3 regions of the Metabacillus indicus genome follow, and region 1 is predicted to be linked to each of the others. Evidence: a T-box and tRNA genes for the amino acid it is inferred to sense, from the RefSeq annotation. Region 1 holds a T-box; the other regions hold tRNA genes.
The links. The T-box of region 1 lies ahead of ACK1LH_RS15260 (valine--tRNA ligase). A T-box ahead of a tRNA ligase gene usually reads a tRNA of that ligase, here a tRNA-Val.

Region 1 (7,332 bases):
GGTTTGCAATGCTTTGGCGGATGCCCTCAGCGGTGGCGAAGCACGCGGGCTTGTCCATATTTGGAAGAAGGATCACAAATTCTTCCCCGCCGTACCTTGCAACCGTACCTCTGTCACCTATAAATCTCGTAAGACGCTCAGCAAGCGAGATCAGAATTTCATTCCCTGCCTGGTGCCCGTATGTATCATTCACCTTTTTAAAGTGATCAATGTCGAGCAGGATCAGAGAAAGTTTCTGCCCTTTGAGCTGAACAAGTTCAGTATATTCATATTCAAGAAGCTTTTCCATATAGCGGTAATTGTAAAGGCCCGTTAATGGACAGCGTTCACTTTGCTTTTTCGTTTCTTCGTAGCTCTTTGCATTTTCAATTGCCACACCGAGGTAGGCGGTCAATAGATCAGTAATCATCAGCTGCGCCCGGTCATAAAACCGTTTCTTGTTAGACGCCAGAATGACAATCCCGACGACCTTCTGGTTTCTGACAATTGGAACGGCGATCACGCTTTCTATGCTTTCCGGCAGGAGTGTTCTCTCAAGCTTTGCCCAGTGGTCCCGCTTTTTGTAGAGCACGCTTTTTTTGGTTGCATAGACGAGGCCGCTGACGCCCTGGTGAACGGAAATGGACTCTTTTGCGTGTTTCACAATTTTTCCGTTGTCGAGCTTTCGGATGACCTTCAGTTCATTGTCGCTGATGACATCAATGATATAAGCATAGTCCGCTTTGATCATGGACGTCAGTTTGTCCAGATACACTTCAACGACTTCCTTCACTTCAAGCCTTTCAGTAAGCTGATGGCCGATTTCGCTCGCCTGCTGAAGATAGGTATTCAGCCGCTGGCTCTGCGAGAGAAGCAGGAGGATAAACGAGATTCCCACAAAAGGAATTCCTACAAAGAAGAGTGCCTGCGGTCCAAGGTCAAGATAGAGCAGGTAGAGCAGAATTCCGACCGGCAAAAACATGAGCGTTGTGAAGATCTCCCACAGAAAATCCCTGGAAAAAAACTTTTCTTTCTTTTTGTAGAAGATTCCTCTGATGACATGCTGCAGAAAGAAATGATTCACAAGACAGATCGTAAACGAATAGGCAATGACCTTCAGGATAAACGGCAGCGTTAGAGCCTCATGATCATGTGTGCCGCCAATCGCATAATAAACGGCTGCCCCTGCTGCTGATACGATCAAAAACATCAGAGAGTTAGTCGGATACCGGTAAATTTCCCGTTTTCCGATTCTGAGCTTCAGCAGGAGCACGGTGAGCGCTGCCTGCATAAGAATCATTTCAACAAAAGGCCCGAAAAGGAGAAAAACGGATATGGAAACACCCTGTGCGAAAAAGACAGGCGTTTCGTTGACAATGATCGGGAAGATCGAAACAATGCACATGAAAACCAGAAAAGCGGCAATCGTCCATTCATTTCCTGAAATCTTTACCGGCCAGAGAGTGTAAGCTGCAAATAATGCTGAAGGAAATACAAAAGCCCAGACGGCCCATAATATGGACTTCAGCTTTGTTTCCATGGATTGTCCCCCTCTCCCGCCGTGCTGTTTTTTATATTTTAACAAAAATTCAGATTTTTGTCATTTATTTCGGGACTATCAGCCTAATTTTCATGTGATATTTTTCGACAATAAGGCCTAACCTCAGAAATGAAGTAGAGAGAACCTGTGACTAAATAGATGTCCCCGCTCTCACCTGCTGCCATCATTTCATCAATCGCCTCTTTCCAGTCTTCATGGAACGATTTTACCGGATGCGTGCATGCTTCATACAGCTCTGATGCGCAAGCAGCTCTCGGAAAATCAAAGGTTGTGAAATGCATGCTGTCTGCTATTCCAGCTAGAATTGAGATCATCGGGCTGTATTCCTTGTCTTTCAGGGCTGAAAAAAGAACATGAATCCGTTTGCCGGCATAGTGCCTTCTCATCACTGCGGCAAGACTTTCCGCTCCCTCTTTATTGTGGGCGCCGTCAAGGATGATGGCAGGATACTCAGAAACCTGTTCAAACCTTCCGCTCCAATTTGTCTGATGAAGGCCTTTTCTAATGTGCTCATCACCGGCAGCAAACAAGTCGTGAACCCGTAAATAATCCAGAGCCATAACAGCAAGCGCGGCATTTTGCACCTGATGCTCTCCCCTCATGGAGATCTCAAGCCCTTCGAATGAGTGATACGGTGTTTTCATATCGAACCTCTCCCCGCCTCTTAGCGGTTCGTGTTTCAGAACAGGAAAAGAATCGTGGAAAAGATCAGCGTTTTTTTCTGCCGCTCTTCTTTTTATAACGTTCAGAGCGCGCTCATCCGTTACTGCCGTAAGCATTGGTACACCATGCTTGATGATGCCCGCTTTTTCACCGGCAATTTCCTCTATGGTGTTCCCGAGGATATGCATGTGATCATAGCCGATGCTAGTAATCATGGTCAGAACCGGCTCTGAAATATTCGTTGAATCTAATGTGCCTCCTAGCCCTGTTTCAAGCAGCAGCACATCTGTTTTTTCATGGTTTCCGAAATAATAGAAAGCCATGGCTGTGATGATTTCAAACTCGGTCGGCCCTCCAAGCTCTGTTTGCTCAAGCTCGTCTGACAGCGGTTTTATCGTATTTGCCAAAAACAGCATCTCCGCATCCGGAATAGGAATTCCGTTCATGCTGATCCGCTCGTTGAAGGTTTCAAGGAACGGGGATGTAAAGGTGCCGGTTTTATAACCTGCTTCTGTAAGCACGTTTCTCATGTAGGCAATGGTCGATCCTTTTCCGTTTGTGCCTGCCACATGGACGGTTTTCACTTTTTTATGGGGATTACCGAGTCTGTTCATCAGCCATTCCATACGCTTCAGGCCGGGTTTGATGCCGAATCTGAGGCGGGAATGTATCCACCCGACAGCTTCTTCGTACGTTTGAAACATATCATCTGCCCCTTCTTTTATGTACATGAAAACTCGGGCATGATCATCAATCACACCCGAGTCTTTGTCATTCAGCCTTTCAGCTCTCCGATTCTTGAAAGAACGGCTTCTCTTTTTTCTGTATAATCTTTCTCTTTCGCACGTTCTTCTTCTATTACCTTCTCAGGCGCTTTTTTAACGAAGCCTTCATTGCTCAGCTTTTTCTGAACACGTTCAACTTCTTTATTTAATTTATCAAGCTCTTTCTCAAGGCGTGCAATTTCTTCATCGAGGTTAATCAAGCCTTCAAGAGGGAAGATTAGTTCCGCCCCTGTTACAACAGATGTCATCGCTTTGTCGCCAGTTTCAGCATCCGTGCCGATTGAAAGGCTGGACGTGTTGCAGAAACGCTCGATGTAGGCGCGGTTCTGCTGGAGCTGATTTTGGATGTCCGCTGATTTTGCTTTAATCATCATCGGAATTTGCTTGCTCATCGGCGTGTTCACTTCTGCTCTTACATTTCGAACCGACCGGATCACTTCAACTAGAAGCTTCATATCTGCCGCCGCAGCTTCATCCGTAAGTGAAGGATCAGCAACCGGCCATTTGGCGATTGTAATGGATTCCCCTTCGTGAGGGAGGTTCTGCCAAATTTCCTCGGTAATAAACGGCATGAACGGATGAAGAAGTCTCATCGTGTTATCTAGTACATATGCAAGAATTGAACGGGTTGTCTTTTTCGCCGCTTCGTCGTCGCCATAAAGCGGAAGCTTCGCCATTTCAATGTACCAGTCACAGAAATCATCCCAGATAAAGTTGTACAGATGACGGCCGATTTCACCAAATTCGTATTTATCGGCAAGCTTTGTCACGTGCTCGATTGTTTCATTCAGGCGTGTCAGAATCCACTTGTCAGCCACTGATTTTTCACCGGTCAAATCGATTTCATCATATTTCAGGCCGTCCATGTTCATCAGCGCAAAGCGTGAAGCGTTCCAGATCTTATTGGCAAAGTTCCATGTTGCTTCTACTTTTTCGTAGCTGAAACGCAGATCCTGGCCAGGCGAGCTTCCTGTTGAAAGGAAGTAACGAAGAGAATCCGCTCCGTACTTATCGATTACATCCATCGGGTCTACGCCGTTTCCAAGTGATTTACTCATTTTGCGTCCCTGCTCATCGCGGACAAGTCCGTGAATCAGCACGTCTTTGAATGGACGCTTGCCGGTAAATTCAAGACCCTGGAAAATCATGCGGGAAACCCAGAAGAAAATGATGTCATAGCCTGTTACAAGCACATCTGTCGGATAGTAGCGCTGATAGTCAACTGAATCCTCATCCGGCCAGCCCATTGTAGAAAACGGCCACAGTGCCGAGCTGAACCACGTATCAAGCACGTCTGTATCCTGTTCCCAGTTTTCAAGGTCTGCAGGCGGTGCGTGATCAACATGCACCTCGCCTGTTTCTTTATGATACCAGGCAGGTATGCGGTGTCCCCACCAAAGCTGTCTTGAAATACACCAGTCGCGGATATTTTCCATCCAGCGCATGTACGTGTTTTCAAAACGGTTTGGAACAAAGTTGACTTTGTCCTCTTTGTCCTGAAGCTCAATCGCTGCATCTGCAAGAGGCTGCATCTTAACGAACCACTGCGTAGAAAGGTACGGCTCAACAACCGCTCCGCTCCGCTCGCTGTGCCCGACTGAATGCATGTGCTCTTCAATTTTGAACAGAACATCCATTTCCTGAAGATCCTTCACGATCTGCTTTCTGCACTCAAAACGGTCAAGTCCGCTGTAGATTCCTGCTTTTGCATTCATCGTTCCGTCCTCATTCATCACAAGAACACGCTCAAGGCTGTGGCGGTTTCCGATTTCAAAGTCATTCGGGTCATGCGCAGGAGTAATCTTAACCGCTCCGGAACCGAATTCCATATCAACATAGTCATCTCCGACAATCGGAATTTCGCGTCCTACAATCGGGAGAACAACGGTTTTGCCGATCAAATGCTTGTAGCGCTCATCTTCTGGGTGAACAGCAACCGCTGTATCGCCAAGCATCGTTTCAGGGCGTGTAGTCGCAACTTCAATGGCACCGGAACCGTCTGACAGCGGGTAGCGCATGTGATAAAAAGCACCCTGAACATCTTTATAGATAACTTCTATATCAGAAAGAGCTGTTTTTGTCTGTGGATCCCAGTTGATTATATATTCGCCGCGGTAGATGAGTCCTTTTTTATAAAGAGAGACAAATACTTCATTTACCGCTTTTGAAAGTCCTTCATCAAGCGTAAACCGCTCTCTTGAATAATCAAGGCCAAGACCAAGCTTAGACCACTGCGCACGGATATGAGATGCGTATTCTTCTTTCCATTTCCATGTTTCCTCAACAAACTTTTCGCGGCCAAGGTCATAGCGGGACTTGCCTTCCTCGCGCAGCTTTCCTTCAACTTTTGCCTGAGTGGCAATTCCGGCATGGTCCATTCCAGGCAGCCAGAGAACGTCATAGCCCTGCATGCGTTTCATGCGCGTCACGATATCCTGAAGCGTCGTGTCCCAGGCATGGCCAAGGTGTAGCTTTCCTGTTACGTTCGGCGGAGGGATGACAACCGTGTACGGCTGCTTTTCCTGGTCGTTTGAAGCTTCAAAAAACTTTCCCTTCAGCCAGTAGTCGTAGCGATCGCGCTCAATTGCCTGCGGATCATATTTTGTAGAGAGTGTCTGCTCCTTGTTCTCCATGTTTCTTCCTCCTTAAAATCTTCAAATCAGTTCATTTCCGCACTTTTCGGAAAATAAAAAACTCCCCTCGTCCGGTAAAAGGACGAAAGGAGTTGATTTCGCGGTGCCACCTTTTTTCACAGGCAAAAAAGAACCTGTGCTCTCAAATGGGATAACGGCGTTCATGCCGATTCTCTCTACTTCATGGTTCAAGAGAATTACTCCAGGGCGACCTTCAAGCAAGCTTGTTTAAGAAATCTCTCAGCAGGCGATTTCTCTCTCTGAAAACAGCTTTCCGCTTTACTCTTCCCTATCACGGTATGTGTTCGATTATGAAAACATGATATATGTTGTATTGTATACAATCCAGTCATTTCACGTCAATCATCTTCTCCATTTTTCACAGCCTTTATTCCCGAAAAGGCACAAAACTGGGTAAATGCACATATTCTTTATACAAGAAGGATTCAGTGAGGAGAGTTTTAGGATGCGCAGAAAAATAAACGATTATAACCTGTCGCCTTATGTAAAGCAGTTTAAACTCATTGCCGGACAGTTCATCGTGCCGATTACCATCTTCCAGACCGTCCGGACCCTGATTTTCCCGTCACCTGTCGACCTTGTCCTGCTGGCGCTGCTGATTTTGCTTGGTGTCGCTTTATACATGGAATGGATATAACGAAATGCGGAATCGCCCGTTTAGCCCTGACAGGCAGAAAAGAAATCACCGGAAAAGTCCGGTTTTGACTTTTTCGGGGATTTTGTTCTGACGGAAGGGCTGGGCGATGGAGCTAGACACCACGAAATATTATTCAGACAGGTAAACATTGTTATACTGAGGCTACATTCACATGTAAAAAACCCAATCACCGATTGGGTTTTGTTTATGTCGACTGATCTGCGGCCAGTTTTTTGTTTTCTTCGATTTGCGTCACCTTCATGACGAAGTACTCGATGTTTTTAAAGGTCCAGTAAGATTTGATCAGGTCCTGATTTTTCTGAAGCTGCGACGCGCTTCTGTCATTCAGGTTCATGTGCTTTTTCACTTGTTTGTAGACAAAATCCGGATAGGCAAGATAACAGATGAACAGCTGCATTTCCTCTTCTCTGTATGGAAACGTCTGCTGATAGGTGTAAAACCAGTCGGCACAGTTATCGTCTGCAAACGGGTACGTATGGAACGTCCTGTGATAAAAGAGAAGCGCATCATCAATAGGCGATGAATACCTGGCATGTTCAAAATTGGTGAAATACCCTGTTCCCTGTTCATCATACAAGTAGTGATGAATGGATGCTCTGCCGTGGATCATGACTTGCCGCACATCCTCTTTTTCCTTCATCATCTCATACCACTCATCAAGTTTTTTGCGGGCAAATTCTGTCGCACGGGCGGTTTCAAAGTAATACGTGACGGCCTGCAGTTCAAACGGCGAGAGATACCACTTCTTCTCGCATTCCTCCACGTATTTTTCATACTGGGCTTTGTTGTCGTCCCATTGCTTGGCAAGGGTATCGTAGTGAATTTTCAGGGCATTCTGATTCAGCTTTTCCTCAGCAGCCGTTCTCTGGTGAAGCGCTGCAAGTTCCCTGAACATATTTTTATGCCGCTCATCCCGCTCTTCTTCTGTTTCGTTGGTGAGCCAGGGCATAATGTAGTACCAGTTTTCTCCGTCAGAGGTGAAAAACTGCCGGTGCCTGTTTCTGAAGATGGGTACATACCCTGAATAGCCTT
Region 2 (7,332 bases), 1.4 Mb from region 1:
CCCGACAAGGAATTTCGCTACCTTAGGACCGTTATAGTTACGGCCGCCGTTTACTGGGGCTTCGGTTCAAAGCTTCGCTTGCGCTAACCTCTCCCCTTAACCTTCCAGCACCGGGCAGGCGTCAGCCCCTATACTTCGCCTTGCGGCTTCGCAGAGACCTGTGTTTTTGCTAAACAGTCGCCTGGGCCTATTCACTGCGGCTTTTCAGGGCTATTCACCCTAAAAAGCACCCCTTCTCCCGAAGTTACGGGGTCATTTTGCCGAGTTCCTTAACGAGAGTTCTCTCGCTCACCTTAGGATTCTCTCCTCGCCTACCTGTGTCGGTTTGCGGTACGGGCACCTCTCACCTCGCTAGAGGCTTTTCTTGGCAGTGTGGAATCAGGAACTTCGGTACTAAATTTCCCTCGCCATCACAGCTCAGCCTTATATGGGAAGCGGATTTGCCTACTTCCCGGCCTAACTGCTTGGACGCGCATATCCAACAGCGCGCTTGCCCTATCCTCCTGCGTCCCCCCATTGCTCAAATGGTGAGGAGGTGGTACAGGAATATCAACCTGTTGTCCATCGCCTACGCCTTTCGGCCTCGGCTTAGGTCCCGACTAACCCTGAGCGGACGAGCCTTCCTCAGGAAACCTTAGGCATTCGGTGGAGGGGATTCTCACCCCTCTTTCGCTACTCATACCGGCATTCTCACTTCTAAGCGCTCCACCAGTCCTTCCGGTCTGGCTTCGACGCCCTTAGAACGCTCTCCTACCACTGTTCGTAAGAACAGTCCGCAGCTTCGGTGATACGTTTAGCCCCGGTACATTTTCGGCGCAGAGTCACTCGACCAGTGAGCTATTACGCACTCTTTAAATGGTGGCTGCTTCTAAGCCAACATCCTGGTTGTCTAAGCAACTCCACATCCTTTTCCACTTAACGTATACTTTGGGACCTTAGCTGGCGGTCTGGGCTGTTTCCCTCTTGACTACGGATCTTATCACTCGCAGTCTGACTCCCGAGGAGCAAGTCTTTGGCATTCGGAGTTTGACTGAATTCGGTAACCCGATGAGGGCCCCTAGTCCAATCAGTGCTCTACCTCCAAGACTCTCATACTCGAGGCTAGCCCTAAAGCTATTTCGGAGAGAACCAGCTATCTCCAAGTTCGATTGGAATTTCTCCGCTACCCACACCTCATCCCCGCACTTTTCAACGTGCGTGGGTTCGGGCCTCCATTCAGTGTTACCTGAACTTCACCCTGGACATGGGTAGATCACCTGGTTTCGGGTCTACGACCACGTACTAATTCGCCCTATTCAGACTCGCTTTCGCTGCGGCTCCGTCTCATCAACTTAACCTTGCACGGGATCGTAACTCGCCGGTTCATTCTACAAAAGGCACGCCATCACCCGTTAACGGGCTCTGACTACTTGTAAGCACACGGTTTCAGGATCTTTTCACTCCCCTTCCGGGGTGCTTTTCACCTTTCCCTCACGGTACTGGTTCACTATCGGTCACTAGGTAGTATTTAGCCTTGGGAGATGGTCCTCCCGGATTCCGACGGGATTTCACGTGTCCCGCCGTACTCAGGATCCACTCTGGAGGGAACGAAGTTTCGACTACAGGGTTTTTACCTTCTATGACAGGCCTTTCCAGGCCGCTTCATCTACCCCGTTCCTTTGTAACTCCGTATAGAGTGTCCTACAACCCCAAGAGGCAAGCCTCTTGGTTTGGGCTGATTCCGTTTCGCTCGCCGCTACTTGGGAAATCGCATTTGCTTTCTCTTCCTCCGGGTACTTAGATGTTTCAGTTCCCCGGGTCTGCCTTCAGTACCCTATGTATTCAGGTAAAGATACTGTTCCATTACGAACAGTGGGTTTCCCCATTCGGAAATCTCTGGATCAAAGCTTACTTACAGCTCCCCAAAGCATATCGGTGTTAGTCCCGTCCTTCATCGGCTCCTAGTGCCAAGGCATCCACCGTGCGCCCTTCATAACTTAACCAAAATTGGTCAATCGTTTGTTTAGACTGTAAAGTCTAAGAAAATCACTATGGTAAGCGTAAATCTCAGTGAATTACTTGTTATCAATTACGTTATCCAGTTTTCAAAGAACAACCGGCAAATCAGAAATGACCGCCTTCTTTCATATAGAGAGAATGATCTCTCAAAACTAAACAAAAACCAAAAGCGACCTCATATCCTTAGAAAGGAGGTGATCCAGCCGCACCTTCCGATACGGCTACCTTGTTACGACTTCACCCCAATCATCTACCCCACCTTAGGCGGCTGGCTCCTTGCGGTTACCCCACCGACTTCGGGTGTTGCAAACTCTCGTGGTGTGACGGGCGGTGTGTACAAGGCCCGGGAACGTATTCACCGCGGCATGCTGATCCGCGATTACTAGCGATTCCAGCTTCATGCAGGCGAGTTGCAGCCTGCAATCCGAACTGAGAATGGTTTTATGGGATTGGCTAAACCTCGCGGTCTCGCAGCCCTTTGTACCATCCATTGTAGCACGTGTGTAGCCCAGGTCATAAGGGGCATGATGATTTGACGTCATCCCCACCTTCCTCCGGTTTGTCACCGGCAGTCACCTTAGAGTGCCCAACTGAATGCTGGCAACTAAGATCAAGGGTTGCGCTCGTTGCGGGACTTAACCCAACATCTCACGACACGAGCTGACGACAACCATGCACCACCTGTCACTTTGTCCCCCGAAGGGGAACCTTCTATCTCTAGAAGTGGCAAAGGATGTCAAGACCTGGTAAGGTTCTTCGCGTTGCTTCGAATTAAACCACATGCTCCACCGCTTGTGCGGGCCCCCGTCAATTCCTTTGAGTTTCAGTCTTGCGACCGTACTCCCCAGGCGGAGTGCTTAATGCGTTAGCTGCAGCACTAAAGGGCGGAAACCCTCTAACACTTAGCACTCATCGTTTACGGCGTGGACTACCAGGGTATCTAATCCTGTTCGCTCCCCACGCTTTCGCGCCTCAGCGTCAGTTACAGACCAGAGAGTCGCCTTCGCCACTGGTGTTCCTCCACATCTCTACGCATTTCACCGCTACACGTGGAATTCCACTCTCCTCTTCTGCACTCAAGTTTCCCAGTTTCCAATGACCCTCCCCGGTTGAGCCGGGGGCTTTCACATCAGACTTAAGAAACCGCCTGCGCGCGCTTTACGCCCAATAATTCCGGACAACGCTTGCCACCTACGTATTACCGCGGCTGCTGGCACGTAGTTAGCCGTGGCTTTCTGGTCAGGTACCGTCAAGGTGCCGGCAGTTACTCCGGCACTTGTTCTTCCCTGACAACAGAGTTTTACGATCCGAAAACCTTCATCACTCACGCGGCGTTGCTCCGTCAGACTTTCGTCCATTGCGGAAGATTCCCTACTGCTGCCTCCCGTAGGAGTCTGGGCCGTGTCTCAGTCCCAGTGTGGCCGATCACCCTCTCAGGTCGGCTACGCATCGTCGCCTTGGTGAGCCATTACCTCACCAACTAGCTAATGCGCCGCGGGCCCATCTGTAAGTGACAGCCGAAACCGTCTTTGAATGTCAAACCATGCGGTTTGACATAGTATCCGGTATTAGCTCCGGTTTCCCGGAGTTATCCCAGTCTTACAGGCAGGTTGCCCACGTGTTACTCACCCGTCCGCCGCTGACCTCCGAAGAGGTCCGCTCGACTTGCATGTATTAGGCACGCCGCCAGCGTTCGTCCTGAGCCAGGATCAAACTCTCCGAAGAAAATTTGTGACTCATAAATGTTGCTGACTTAAAAATTTAAAACGTTTGGTACGCTTTTGGTTTTGTTTAGTTTTCAAAGATCATTTTTTAAAGATTGGAGCGGGTGATGGGAATCGAACCCACGACATTAGCTTGGAAGGCTAGAGTTTTACCATTAAACTACACCCGCATATAAAGTTATGAAAATTACCTGGTCGGGAAGACAGGATTCGAACCTGCGACCCCTTGGTCCCAAACCAAGTGCTCTACCAAGCTGAGCTACTTCCCGTAATATGGCGCGCCCGACAGGAGTCGAACCCATAACCTTTTGATCCGTAGTCAAACGCTCTATCCAATTGAGCTACGGGCGCACATGATAATTTGTGAAGCGACTTAAATATAATACCAAGATGTGATGTTTATGTCAACAACTTTTTTAAGTTTTTTTAAAGCTCTTTTGGTGCGGCCGAGAAGAGTCGAACTTCCACGGGGTTACCCCCACTAGGCCCTCAACCTAGCGCGTCTGCCATTCCGCCACGACCGCGAAAAGAATAATGTATGGTGCGGGTGAAGGGACTCGAACCCCCACGTCAAAGACACTAGATCCTAAGTCTAGCGCGTCTGCCAATTCCGCCACACCCGCATACATTAGATGGTGTGCCATGAAGGACTCGAACCTTCGACCCTCTGATTAAAAGTCAGATGCTCTACCGACTGAGCTAATGGCACAAATATATTCATTTTTCAAAATGAAAATGGCTGGGCTAGCTGGATTCGAACCAGCGCATGACGGAGTCAAAGTCCGTTGCCTTACCGCTTGGCTATAGCCCAATAAAAATGGCGGTCCCGACCGGGATCGAACCGGCGATCTCCTGCGTGACAGGCAGGCATGTTAACCGCTACACCACGGGACCAGATGGTGGAGGATGACGGGCTCGAACCGCCGACCCTCTGCTTGTAAGGCAGATGCTCTCCCAGCTGAGCTAATCCTCCGTATTCATTTGTGAAAATGATGACCCGTACGGGATTCGAACCCGTGTTACCGCCGTGAAAGGGCGGTGTCTTAACCGCTTGACCAACGGGCCAGAGACAATAAAAAATAATGGCGGAGAAGGAGGGATTTGAACCCTCGCGCCGCTTACGCGACCTACACCCTTAGCAGGGGCGCCTCTTCAGCCACTTGAGTACTTCCCCATATTATGGCTCCGCAGGTAGGACTCGAACCTACGACCGATCGGTTAACAGCCGATAGCTCTACCACTGAGCTACTGCGGAATAAGATATTGCTGACAGACTTTCTTAATTATATGAAGGTTTGGACAAACTGTCAAGCCTTCTTTTTAGTCTTGTTTTGCGTCTCTTACGACGGCTTTTATAATTTAACACAGCTCCACGCAGAGCGTCAACCCTTTTTATAAAATTCTATGAAACAAGTTTGATTTTCCCTCCGCATTTGCCGCACACGTATTTTGATGTATCCATCTTCCTGCGGCGATTGTAGATAAACCGGCACTCTGTACATTGATACTGAACGATTTTCCTTGTTCTTGCAGGAGGCTCGATCGGCGTGCAGAACCTTGGTGCACCTACTTGTGAAAGCAGCGCCCTGAATTCAGGATCACGGTGCTTATACCCTCTCCCTTCTATATGAAGGTGGTAATGGCACAGCTCATGCTTGATAATCCCGATCACTTCATCGAGTCCCTGAGAAAGATATTTTGGGTTCACTTCGATATTGTGGCTTTTTAGCAGATACCTTCCTCCCGTCGTCCGCAGCCTGCTGTTGAAAACCGCTTTATGTTTGAATGGTTTTCTGAAGTATTCTGCAGAAAGCGATTCTGTCAGTTCCTGAAGTTTGCGTTCATTCATTCCAAAGCACCCCGCATAGTTTGTTTCTCCGAACAGGACATCCCGAGCCCGCATAAAGTAAGTCATACACATACTCCATTATAAACAATAAGGAGGAACGAGCAATGCCATCATGGTTAAAAAACCAAATGCAGCGTGCGTTTTATGAAAAGGACCGTTATCAAATCAAAATGCTGAACCAGTGCTGGTATTTTTATAGAAAAAAACACTGCTCGTAAGCAGTGTTTTTCATCAGTTTCCAACCATCGTGAGTGCAACCCGGCCTTTTTGCCTGTCGACTGAGTCTACCCATACAGTTACAACATCTCCGACTGAGACAACATCAAGCGGATGCTTAACGTAAGAATTTTTCAGCTTGGAGATATGGACAAGCCCATCCTGTTTCACTCCTATATCAACGAACGCTCCGAAGTCTACTACGTTTCGGACCGTTCCCTGAAGCTCCATGCCTGTTTCAAGGTCTTCCAGTTTCAGAACGCCTTTTTTAAGCAGCGGTTTAGCCACTTCATCCCGCGGATCGCGCCCCGGGCGCACAAGAGAATCGCAAATATCTTTTAAGGTCAGTTCTCCCATGCCGATTTTCTCTGCAGCTTCCTTTAGGTTGAGACTGCTTATCCCTTCTCTAAGCTTGTCTGACCCAAGGTCTTTCAGGCTCAAGCCAAGCATACGGAGCAGCTCTTCTGTTTCTTTGTAGCTTTCAGGATGGATTCCGGTAGAATCAAGAGGATGTTTGCCCCCGGAAATTCTCAAGAACCCTATGCACTGCTCATATGTTTTAGCTCCAAGACGAGGGATCTTTTTCAATTGCTTCCGGTCATCAAACTTCCCGATTTCATCACGCTGTTTGACAATGTTCTGCGCCACGGACTTGCTTAGACCCGCCACGTACTGAAGCAAAGAAGATGAAGCTGTGTTCACGTTAACTCCAACTTGGTTTACCACGGTTTCAACAACAAATGTCAGAGATTCATTCAATTTTTTTTGTGCAACGTCATGCTGATACTGCCCGACTCCAACCGACTTAGGGTCGATTTTAACCAGTTCGGCGAGCGGATCCTGAAGCCTTCTCGCTATGGAGACGGCACTCCGTTCTTCAACCTGAAAGTCAGGAAACTCTTCCCGTGCCAGATCAGATGCAGAGTAAACACTTGCACCCGCTTCGTTTACAATAATGTACGAGAGGTCTGCCTTCAGTTCTTCAATCAAGTCTGCCACGAATTGTTCGGTTTCCCTTGATGCCGTTCCGTTTCCAATGGCAATTAATTCAACTTTAAATCGTTTGATGATATCCGAAAGCTTTTGTTTTGCTTCTCTTGATTTATTTACAGGCGGGTGGGGATAGATCACCCCGATTTCAAGGACCTTCCCTGTTTCATCTACTGCAGCAAGCTTGCAGCCTGTCCGGTAGGCAGGATCGACTCCAAGGACGATTCTCCCCTTAAGAGGCGGCTGAAGCAGAAGATTCCTCAAATTTTCAGAGAAAATATGGATGGCCCGGTCATCTGCCTTTTCAGACAGTTCTTTCCGGATCTCCCTCTCGATGGAAGGCTCAATCAATCTCTTATAAGCATCTTCTATCGCTTCTATATACGTATCTTTTACAGCTGTGCGCGGGTTTTTAAGTTCCCGTTTTTGAAGCTGCATCAGAATTTCTTCCGCCGGCGCTTCAACCGTTACTCTCAAAACCCCTTCCTTTTCCCCGCGGTTCAGAGCAAGAACACGGTGGGGCACAATTTTCAGGATAGGCTCCTCGTACGTGTA
Region 3 (7,332 bases), 1.8 Mb from region 1:
GGTGAAGTTCAGGTAACACTGAATGGAGGCCCGAACCCACGCACGTTGAAAAGTGCGGGGATGAGGTGTGGGTAGCGGAGAAATTCCAATCGAACTTGGAGATAGCTGGTTCTCTCCGAAATAGCTTTAGGGCTAGCCTCGAGTATGAGAGTCTTGGAGGTAGAGCACTGATTGGACTAGGGGCCCTCATCGGGTTACCGAATTCAGTCAAACTCCGAATGCCAAAGACTTGCTCCTCGGGAGTCAGACTGCGAGTGATAAGATCCGTAGTCAAGAGGGAAACAGCCCAGACCGCCAGCTAAGGTCCCAAAGTATACGTTAAGTGGAAAAGGATGTGGAGTTGCTTAGACAACCAGGATGTTGGCTTAGAAGCAGCCACCATTTAAAGAGTGCGTAATAGCTCACTGGTCGAGTGACTCTGCGCCGAAAATGTACCGGGGCTAAACGTATCACCGAAGCTGCGGACTGTTCTTACGAACAGTGGTAGGAGAGCGTTCTAAGGGCGTCGAAGCCAGACCGGAAGGACTGGTGGAGCGCTTAGAAGTGAGAATGCCGGTATGAGTAGCGAAAGAGGGGTGAGAATCCCCTCCACCGAATGCCTAAGGTTTCCTGAGGAAGGCTCGTCCGCTCAGGGTTAGTCGGGACCTAAGCCGAGGCCGAAAGGCGTAGGCGATGGACAACAGGTTGATATTCCTGTACCACCTCCTCACCATTTGAGCAATGGGGGGACGCAGGAGGATAGGGCAAGCGCGCTGTTGGATATGCGCGTCCAAGCAGTTAGGCCGGGAAGTAGGCAAATCCGCTTCCCATATAAGGCTGAGCTGTGATGGCGAGGGAAATTTAGTACCGAAGTTCCTGATTCCACACTGCCAAGAAAAGCCTCTAGCGAGGTGAGAGGTGCCCGTACCGCAAACCGACACAGGTAGGCGAGGAGAGAATCCTAAGGTGAGCGAGAGAACTCTCGTTAAGGAACTCGGCAAAATGACCCCGTAACTTCGGGAGAAGGGGTGCTTTTTAGGGTGAATAGCCCTGAAAAGCCGCAGTGAATAGGCCCAGGCGACTGTTTAGCAAAAACACAGGTCTCTGCGAAGCCGCAAGGCGAAGTATAGGGGCTGACGCCTGCCCGGTGCTGGAAGGTTAAGGGGAGAGGTTAGCGCAAGCGAAGCTTTGAACCGAAGCCCCAGTAAACGGCGGCCGTAACTATAACGGTCCTAAGGTAGCGAAATTCCTTGTCGGGTAAGTTCCGACCCGCACGAAAGGCGTAACGATCTGGGCACTGTCTCAACGAGAGACTCGGTGAAATTATAGTACCTGTGAAGATGCAGGTTACCCGCGACAGGACGGAAAGACCCCGTGGAGCTTTACTGCAGCCTGATATTGAATTTTGGTACAGCTTGTACAGGATAGGTAGGAGCCTTGGAAGCCGGAGCGCAAGCTTCGGTGGAGGCATTGGTGGGATACTACCCTTGCTGTATTGAAATTCTAACCCGCAGCCCTTACCGGGCTGGGAGACAGTGTCAGGCGGGCAGTTTGACTGGGGCGGTCGCCTCCTAAAATGTAACGGAGGCGCCCAAAGGTTCCCTCAGAATGGTTGGAAATCATTCGCAGAGTGTAAAGGCACAAGGGAGCTTGACTGCGAGACCTACAAGTCGAGCAGGGACGAAAGTCGGGCTTAGTGATCCGGTGGTTCCGCATGGAAGGGCCATCGCTCAACGGATAAAAGCTACCCCGGGGATAACAGGCTTATCTCCCCCAAGAGTCCACATCGACGGGGAGGTTTGGCACCTCGATGTCGGCTCATCGCATCCTGGGGCTGTAGTCGGTCCCAAGGGTTGGGCTGTTCGCCCATTAAAGCGGTACGCGAGCTGGGTTCAGAACGTCGTGAGACAGTTCGGTCCCTATCCGTCGTGGGCGCAGGAAATTTGAGAGGAGCTGTCCTTAGTACGAGAGGACCGGGATGGACGCACCGCTGGTGTACCAGTTGTCTTGCCAAAGGCATCGCTGGGTAGCTATGTGCGGAAGGGATAAGTGCTGAAAGCATCTAAGCATGAAGCCCCCCTCAAGATGAGATTTCCCATCACATTTGTGAGTAAGAACCCTGAAAGATGATCAGGTTGATAGGTCTGAGGTGGAAGCGCGGTGACGTGTGGAGCTGACAGATACTAATCGTTCGAGGACTTAACCACAGTCTAACTAAGTGTAAGTTGCATGTGAATCTTGTTATCAAACGTTATTCAGTTTTGAAAGAATAACTTCTTTCAAAAAAAAAGCTTGAAATCTTCGGATTTCATAGTATAATAATTTTTGTCACTATGTCTGGTGATGATGGCAAAGAGGTCACACCCGTTCCCATGCCGAACACGGAAGTTAAGCTCTTTAGCGCCGATGGTAGTTGGGGGTTTCCCCCTGTGAGAGTAGGACGTTGCCAGGCTGGTGAAAATTATTATTCCGCAGTAGCTCAGTGGTAGAGCTATCGGCTGTTAACCGATCGGTCGTAGGTTCGAGTCCTACCTGCGGAGCCATTTTGGAGAGCTGTCCGAGTGGCCGAAGGAGCACGATTGGAAATCGTGTAGGCGGTAACCCGTCTCAAGGGTTCGAATCCCTTGCTCTCCGCCACAACTTTATGGCCCGTTGGTCAAGCGGTTAAGACACCGCCCTTTCACGGCGGTAACACGGGTTCGAATCCCGTACGGGTCACCAACATATTTTCACTGCGGAGGATTAGCTCAGCTGGGAGAGCATCTGCCTTACAAGCAGAGGGTCGGCGGTTCGAGCCCGTCATCCTCCACCATGAAAATTTAAAGCAGCAGCGTAACGGTCAAGCAGGTTTAACACCAACTTATCGGGACGAAAAAGAATTACCTTATTATTATCGCGGGGTGGAGCAGTCTGGTAGCTCGTCGGGCTCATAACCCGAAGGTCGCAGGTTCAAATCCTGTCCCCGCAACCAAATGGTCCCGTGGTGTAGCGGTTAACATGCCTGCCTGTCACGCAGGAGATCGCCGGTTCGATCCCGGTCGGGACCGCCATTTTTATAAAGGCTTGGTAGCTCAGTCGGTAGAGCAAAGGACTGAAAATCCTTGTGTCGGCGGTTCGATTCCGTCCCAAGCCACCATTTACACTTATATGCCGGTGTAGCTCAATTGGTAGAGCAACTGACTTGTAATCAGTAGGTTGGGGGTTCAAGTCCTCTTGCCGGCACCACTGAAATGTGGAGGGGTAGCGAAGTGGCTAAACGCGGCGGACTGTAAATCCGCTCCCTCAGGGTTCGGCGGTTCGAATCCGTCCCCCTCCACCATTTTTAAAAAAGAATACAGGGGTATAGTTTAAAGGTAGAACAGAGGTCTCCAAAACCTCCGGTGTGGGTTCGAGTCCTACTACCCCTGCCAATTTAATTAATCTTATATAGTATAATGGCGGCTGTGGCGAAGTGGTTAACGCACCAGATTGTGGCTCTGGCATTCGTGGGTTCGATTCCCATCAGTCGCCCCTTTTTACTTAATAGGGTTTTTATTTTTGTTTTGGGCTATAGCCAAGCGGTAAGGCAACGGACTTTGACTCCGTCATGCGCTGGTTCGAATCCAGCTAGCCCAGCCATTTTCACTTTAACAGTCATCTTTGTGCACCAGCTGCATAAGATACAATTACGGCGAATGCGGAAGTAGTTCAGTGGTAGAACACCACCTTGCCAAGGTGGGGGTCGCGGGTTCGAATCCCGTCTTCCGCTCCAGAATCTTAAGGCGGCATAGCCAAGTGGTAAGGCAGAGGTCTGCAAAACCTTTATCCCCGGTTCAAATCCGGGTGTCGCCTCCAATTTTTATGAACTCACCCTTAGCCGGGGTGGCGGAACTGGCAGACGCACAGGACTTAAAATCCTGCGGTAGGTGACTACCGTACCGGTTCGATTCCGGTCCTCGGCATCAACCAGTATCCAGTTCAAAAAATGATCAATTTGCCGGTGTGGCGGAATTGGCAGACGCGCACGACTCAAAATCGTGTTCCTCTGGAGTGTCGGTTCGACCCCGACCACCGGTATCTAAAATAGCTATAGAAATCAAGACTTCAACGGTTATGTTGAAGTCTTTTTTTTGCGTTTATTTTCGCGACATAAATAATATAATATCGTGTGCGTAAGAGGTTGGTGTGGGTAGAAGAGAAAAACTTTCAGATGAAGAAGCACGAATTATTAAAAAGAAAATTACGGATGATTAAGCTTACGAATTTTTCTTCAAAGATTGTTATTTGAGAAATTTAAAATAAAAAAGGACCTTAGTGGTCCTTTAGCTCCTTCACTAAAGCTATTTGAAGAAGATTATATATTATGGTAATAGAATAGAGCTGTTTACTCCTATTTTCATACCCAAAACCCTATAGTTTTATTGAAATATTTGGAAATGATAGTAAAGCAAAGACAACTACAATTAAAACAGGTAGGTAGAATATTAAAAGTGTCTTTGAAATGATAGCTTTAAACCAATTACCTGTTTTCCCTTCAAAAGGTTTTGTGCTCATCGAAAAATTTATTTCCGTTTCTTTTAGAGTAACAGCATGTTCATACAGCTTCCTAAATAACCACTCTTGATGAATAAAAAATCCATCCAATAACCAAAAGAAGAATACAGGTACCAATGCTAAAATAATATACTTCGTATTCATTTCATCAATATTAGCGAAAGCAAGTAATCCAACTACTAGGGTAACCGTCCAACCTTTTAATAAAAATGAATTAGATGCCATACGCGTTATTACATTTTGGATCATTTCAAGATAACGTATTTTGCTTTCCATACAACATTCCTCCTACTGATAAACAAGTTAATGATTCAGTACTTTTCTTTAGAAAATACTCAATTAAATCTTGACTTGAATATCAATTAAATCATGTTTTTCATACAAAACATCTAAGGCATGTGAATCACCATTCGGATTATAAGCCTTTTCCCATTCTTGAAGGTCATTTTGAGATATTTCACAAAGATGTCCTATATCCAGCTTATACTTTATGTCTAATACTTGAGCATGTTTAAGATAATACCCTTTTTTTATTAAACCGAATCTAATAGGGTCCTTTTTTCTGATAGATTGTGTCATAGCTAATTCATAATAAATCCAAGGAGATTTTGTTTGTTTAATCACCTCGTTTGTTACAATGGAATTTGGAGTATTTAAAAAAAGGACACATTCAGTTTTATCTATCATCTTAGTTAGTGCCGTTGACAGCATCATATAAACATGGCTTGTTGAAAAATTTCTTTTTTCATAATTGTAAGTATTGCTGTCTTTATTTTTACAATAAATGTCATCTATTTTTTTTAGAAGGTTTGCAGCATATCCCCACACACAAGAATCAATGAAAACTGTTAAACCGAATTTTTCATATAGCCAACCAGCCACTGCAATAGCTTTCTCTTTATCTGCATGAGAGTGAGAAATAAAAACATCAGCATTTATTTCTGGAAACCAATCGTTTTGCATCTTTGTTCCATCTATGCTTCCATCACTGAGCAAAAAGCTATCAAATTCTTTTTCTATATGTTCTTTATTCTCTTCTAAAATAGTGTTACCTATATTACTATAAGAAAGAAACTCGCTATTCATCTTTAAATTAAATCCAGCAAACATTATTTATTCCTCCTTTATTTCCTATCTATATTCAATAAAATTATCCATCTATAATTTACCAAATGTTCTTCATTTTGTCAAAAAAGGTCAAACTTTTAAAGATACTTATTAGACGATCAAGATTAATCGCTGATAAATAAGATGTGTATTCTTCAATTATTCTGCCCTGTTAGTTCAATAAGATAAAATTCTCATTTTATTATATGGTTTTTCTAAAGAGCTTCCGTTGCATTAATCTTTTTCTTTATGAGTGATAATATTTTATGTGCAAAATTAAGACTGATATGGTTAAAGGCAAAGCCATTGCCATGCGACAAGCGAAGCTTGATCGTAATAAGTTTTTTCTCTTAATAGGAAGTTAAAAATAAACCAGTGTTGATTCTATTTATTAATATATAGAATCAACACTGGTTTATTTTTATTGGTACTTACTCGAGTGGGCTTTTACAAAACTAAGGCACAAGTTTGTACTGCTAATTTAAGAACTACAATTATCATCTTCTTTTACAACTGCCACCTGTTTATTAGTTTCTTCATTTAGTTTCAAAAATATATCAATCTTCCCAGTCAAGATTTCACTGTACTCGATTTGTTTATTAAATGCCTCTTTTAACAGGTGGTTCTCCTTATCTAAAGTCTTATGATGAAAATGTAAGGATTCTTTTACTTCTTCTATAATTTGATTTTGTTTATTCAATTTAGTTAGTATAGCCTCTTGTTGTTTCCCCATGTGTATAACATCTTTTTTACGCCAAAAAAGAGACACTCCAAAAATAAAGATGGTTATAGCTAAGGATACATATGAAAGTAAGTTAAATATTCTAGAATCTAATTCTTCTTTTCTTTGTTTGGTTATTTTATCAATAATAGATAACTTTTCAATTTGCATTTCACGTAACTTGGAATCAATCTCTCTTTGAATTATCTCTTTTTTTGTCGGCTCATTTTCTAATTTAAATTGAACTTTTTTAATACTTATAGAAGTCATTTCTAATGATAATGATAAATTTGCTAAATTTTGCTGAATATCATATTTAGCATTAATATTTATTCCTTGTTGTTGATAATCTTTAAGACCAACAAATAAAATGAAAGTTGCTAAAACGAAAACAATAATACCAGCTAAAGAAATCCTTCTGATTTTTTCCATAAATCTCTTTTCTCTCCAATCTTTAATATTAAACTACAACAATTATCTATAGAAAATATTTACAAGTTAATTTTACCACCAAATAGGCCATGACTTGAAACTTCATTTTCATATTTCATGAATAATATCCTTTTACACTTGTTAATTCTTTGATAGAAGTGTTCAAGTACCCCCGCCCACCTCCCTGCATATAATGCTTTCATATGCGCTGAAAGGGTGGAGAAGAATGTATTATTATCCGAATCACTGGTATCCAAATCCTTATTATCCTCAGGTTCATGCACCGATGAACAGTTATTACAGAGAACCGGTCTATTGGAATTATCCAGGCAGCTACCCCTCTGAAATGAGTGAGTACAGACTCTCATTAAAGGATTATGGGCCAGAACCGTTTGTTATTAATATTAATGAAGCGACGCTGCAGAACAATACTTTCCGTACGGCCTTATGGACAGGAACTCACCTGCAGCTTACGTTAATGAGTCTCAATCCCGGTGAGGATATCGGTTTGGAGATGCATCCTGATGTTGATCAGTTCCTGCGGGTTGAAGAGGGGCAGG

Region 2: it has a tRNA-Val gene. The T-box ahead of ACK1LH_RS15260 (valine--tRNA ligase) is inferred to sense a tRNA for this amino acid. The anticodon was not compared.
Region 3: it has a tRNA-Val gene. The T-box ahead of ACK1LH_RS15260 (valine--tRNA ligase) is inferred to sense a tRNA for this amino acid. The anticodon was not compared.

What each region holds. Positions count from the first base shown of each region.
Region 1 covers NZ_CP176757.1:2,961,029-2,968,360, forward strand. Annotated here, with positions in the region: gene ACK1LH_RS15250 (sensor domain-containing diguanylate cyclase) at 1-1,519, opposite strand, end outside; gene ACK1LH_RS15255 (bifunctional folylpolyglutamate synthase/dihydrofolate synthase) at 1,603-2,907, opposite strand; gene ACK1LH_RS15260 (valine--tRNA ligase) at 2,979-5,621, opposite strand; T-box leader at 5,697-5,926, opposite strand; gene ACK1LH_RS15265 (hypothetical protein) at 6,088-6,279, shown strand; gene ysxE (spore coat protein YsxE) at 6,485-7,332, opposite strand, start outside.
Region 2 covers NZ_CP176757.1:231,006-238,337, reverse strand. Annotated here, with positions in the region: rRNA gene ACK1LH_RS01410 (23S ribosomal RNA) at 1-1,982, opposite strand, end outside; rRNA gene ACK1LH_RS01405 (16S ribosomal RNA) at 2,186-3,723, opposite strand; tRNA gene ACK1LH_RS01400 (tRNA-Gly) at 3,819-3,892, opposite strand; tRNA gene ACK1LH_RS01395 (tRNA-Pro) at 3,915-3,991, opposite strand; tRNA gene ACK1LH_RS01390 (tRNA-Arg) at 3,997-4,073, opposite strand; tRNA gene ACK1LH_RS01385 (tRNA-Leu) at 4,161-4,246, opposite strand; tRNA gene ACK1LH_RS01380 (tRNA-Leu) at 4,262-4,345, opposite strand; tRNA gene ACK1LH_RS01375 (tRNA-Lys) at 4,356-4,431, opposite strand; tRNA gene ACK1LH_RS01370 (tRNA-Gln) at 4,459-4,533, opposite strand; tRNA gene ACK1LH_RS01365 (tRNA-Asp) at 4,541-4,616, opposite strand; tRNA gene ACK1LH_RS01360 (tRNA-Val) at 4,620-4,695, opposite strand; tRNA gene ACK1LH_RS01355 (tRNA-Glu) at 4,716-4,787, opposite strand; tRNA gene ACK1LH_RS01350 (tRNA-Ser) at 4,806-4,896, opposite strand; tRNA gene ACK1LH_RS01345 (tRNA-Asn) at 4,903-4,977, opposite strand; gene ACK1LH_RS01340 (SprT family protein) at 5,125-5,571, opposite strand; gene cmpA (cortex morphogenetic protein CmpA) at 5,676-5,789, shown strand; gene ACK1LH_RS01330 (Tex family protein) at 5,803-7,332, opposite strand, start outside.
Region 3 covers NZ_CP176757.1:611,542-618,873, forward strand. Annotated here, with positions in the region: rRNA gene ACK1LH_RS03170 (23S ribosomal RNA) at 1-2,186, shown strand, start outside; rRNA gene rrf (5S ribosomal RNA) at 2,316-2,431, shown strand; tRNA gene ACK1LH_RS03180 (tRNA-Asn) at 2,448-2,522, shown strand; tRNA gene ACK1LH_RS03185 (tRNA-Ser) at 2,527-2,616, shown strand; tRNA gene ACK1LH_RS03190 (tRNA-Glu) at 2,626-2,700, shown strand; tRNA gene ACK1LH_RS03195 (tRNA-Val) at 2,716-2,791, shown strand; tRNA gene ACK1LH_RS03200 (tRNA-Met) at 2,874-2,950, shown strand; tRNA gene ACK1LH_RS03205 (tRNA-Asp) at 2,954-3,029, shown strand; tRNA gene ACK1LH_RS03210 (tRNA-Phe) at 3,040-3,115, shown strand; tRNA gene ACK1LH_RS03215 (tRNA-Thr) at 3,129-3,204, shown strand; tRNA gene ACK1LH_RS03220 (tRNA-Tyr) at 3,214-3,298, shown strand; tRNA gene ACK1LH_RS03225 (tRNA-Trp) at 3,316-3,389, shown strand; tRNA gene ACK1LH_RS03230 (tRNA-His) at 3,417-3,489, shown strand; tRNA gene ACK1LH_RS03235 (tRNA-Gln) at 3,523-3,597, shown strand; tRNA gene ACK1LH_RS03240 (tRNA-Gly) at 3,656-3,730, shown strand; tRNA gene ACK1LH_RS03245 (tRNA-Cys) at 3,740-3,813, shown strand; tRNA gene ACK1LH_RS03250 (tRNA-Leu) at 3,835-3,920, shown strand; tRNA gene ACK1LH_RS03255 (tRNA-Leu) at 3,955-4,035, shown strand; gene ACK1LH_RS03260 (hypothetical protein) at 4,369-4,788, opposite strand; gene ACK1LH_RS03265 (hypothetical protein) at 4,852-5,622, opposite strand; gene ACK1LH_RS03270 (hypothetical protein) at 6,101-6,772, opposite strand; gene ACK1LH_RS03275 (cupin domain-containing protein) at 6,999-7,332, shown strand, end outside.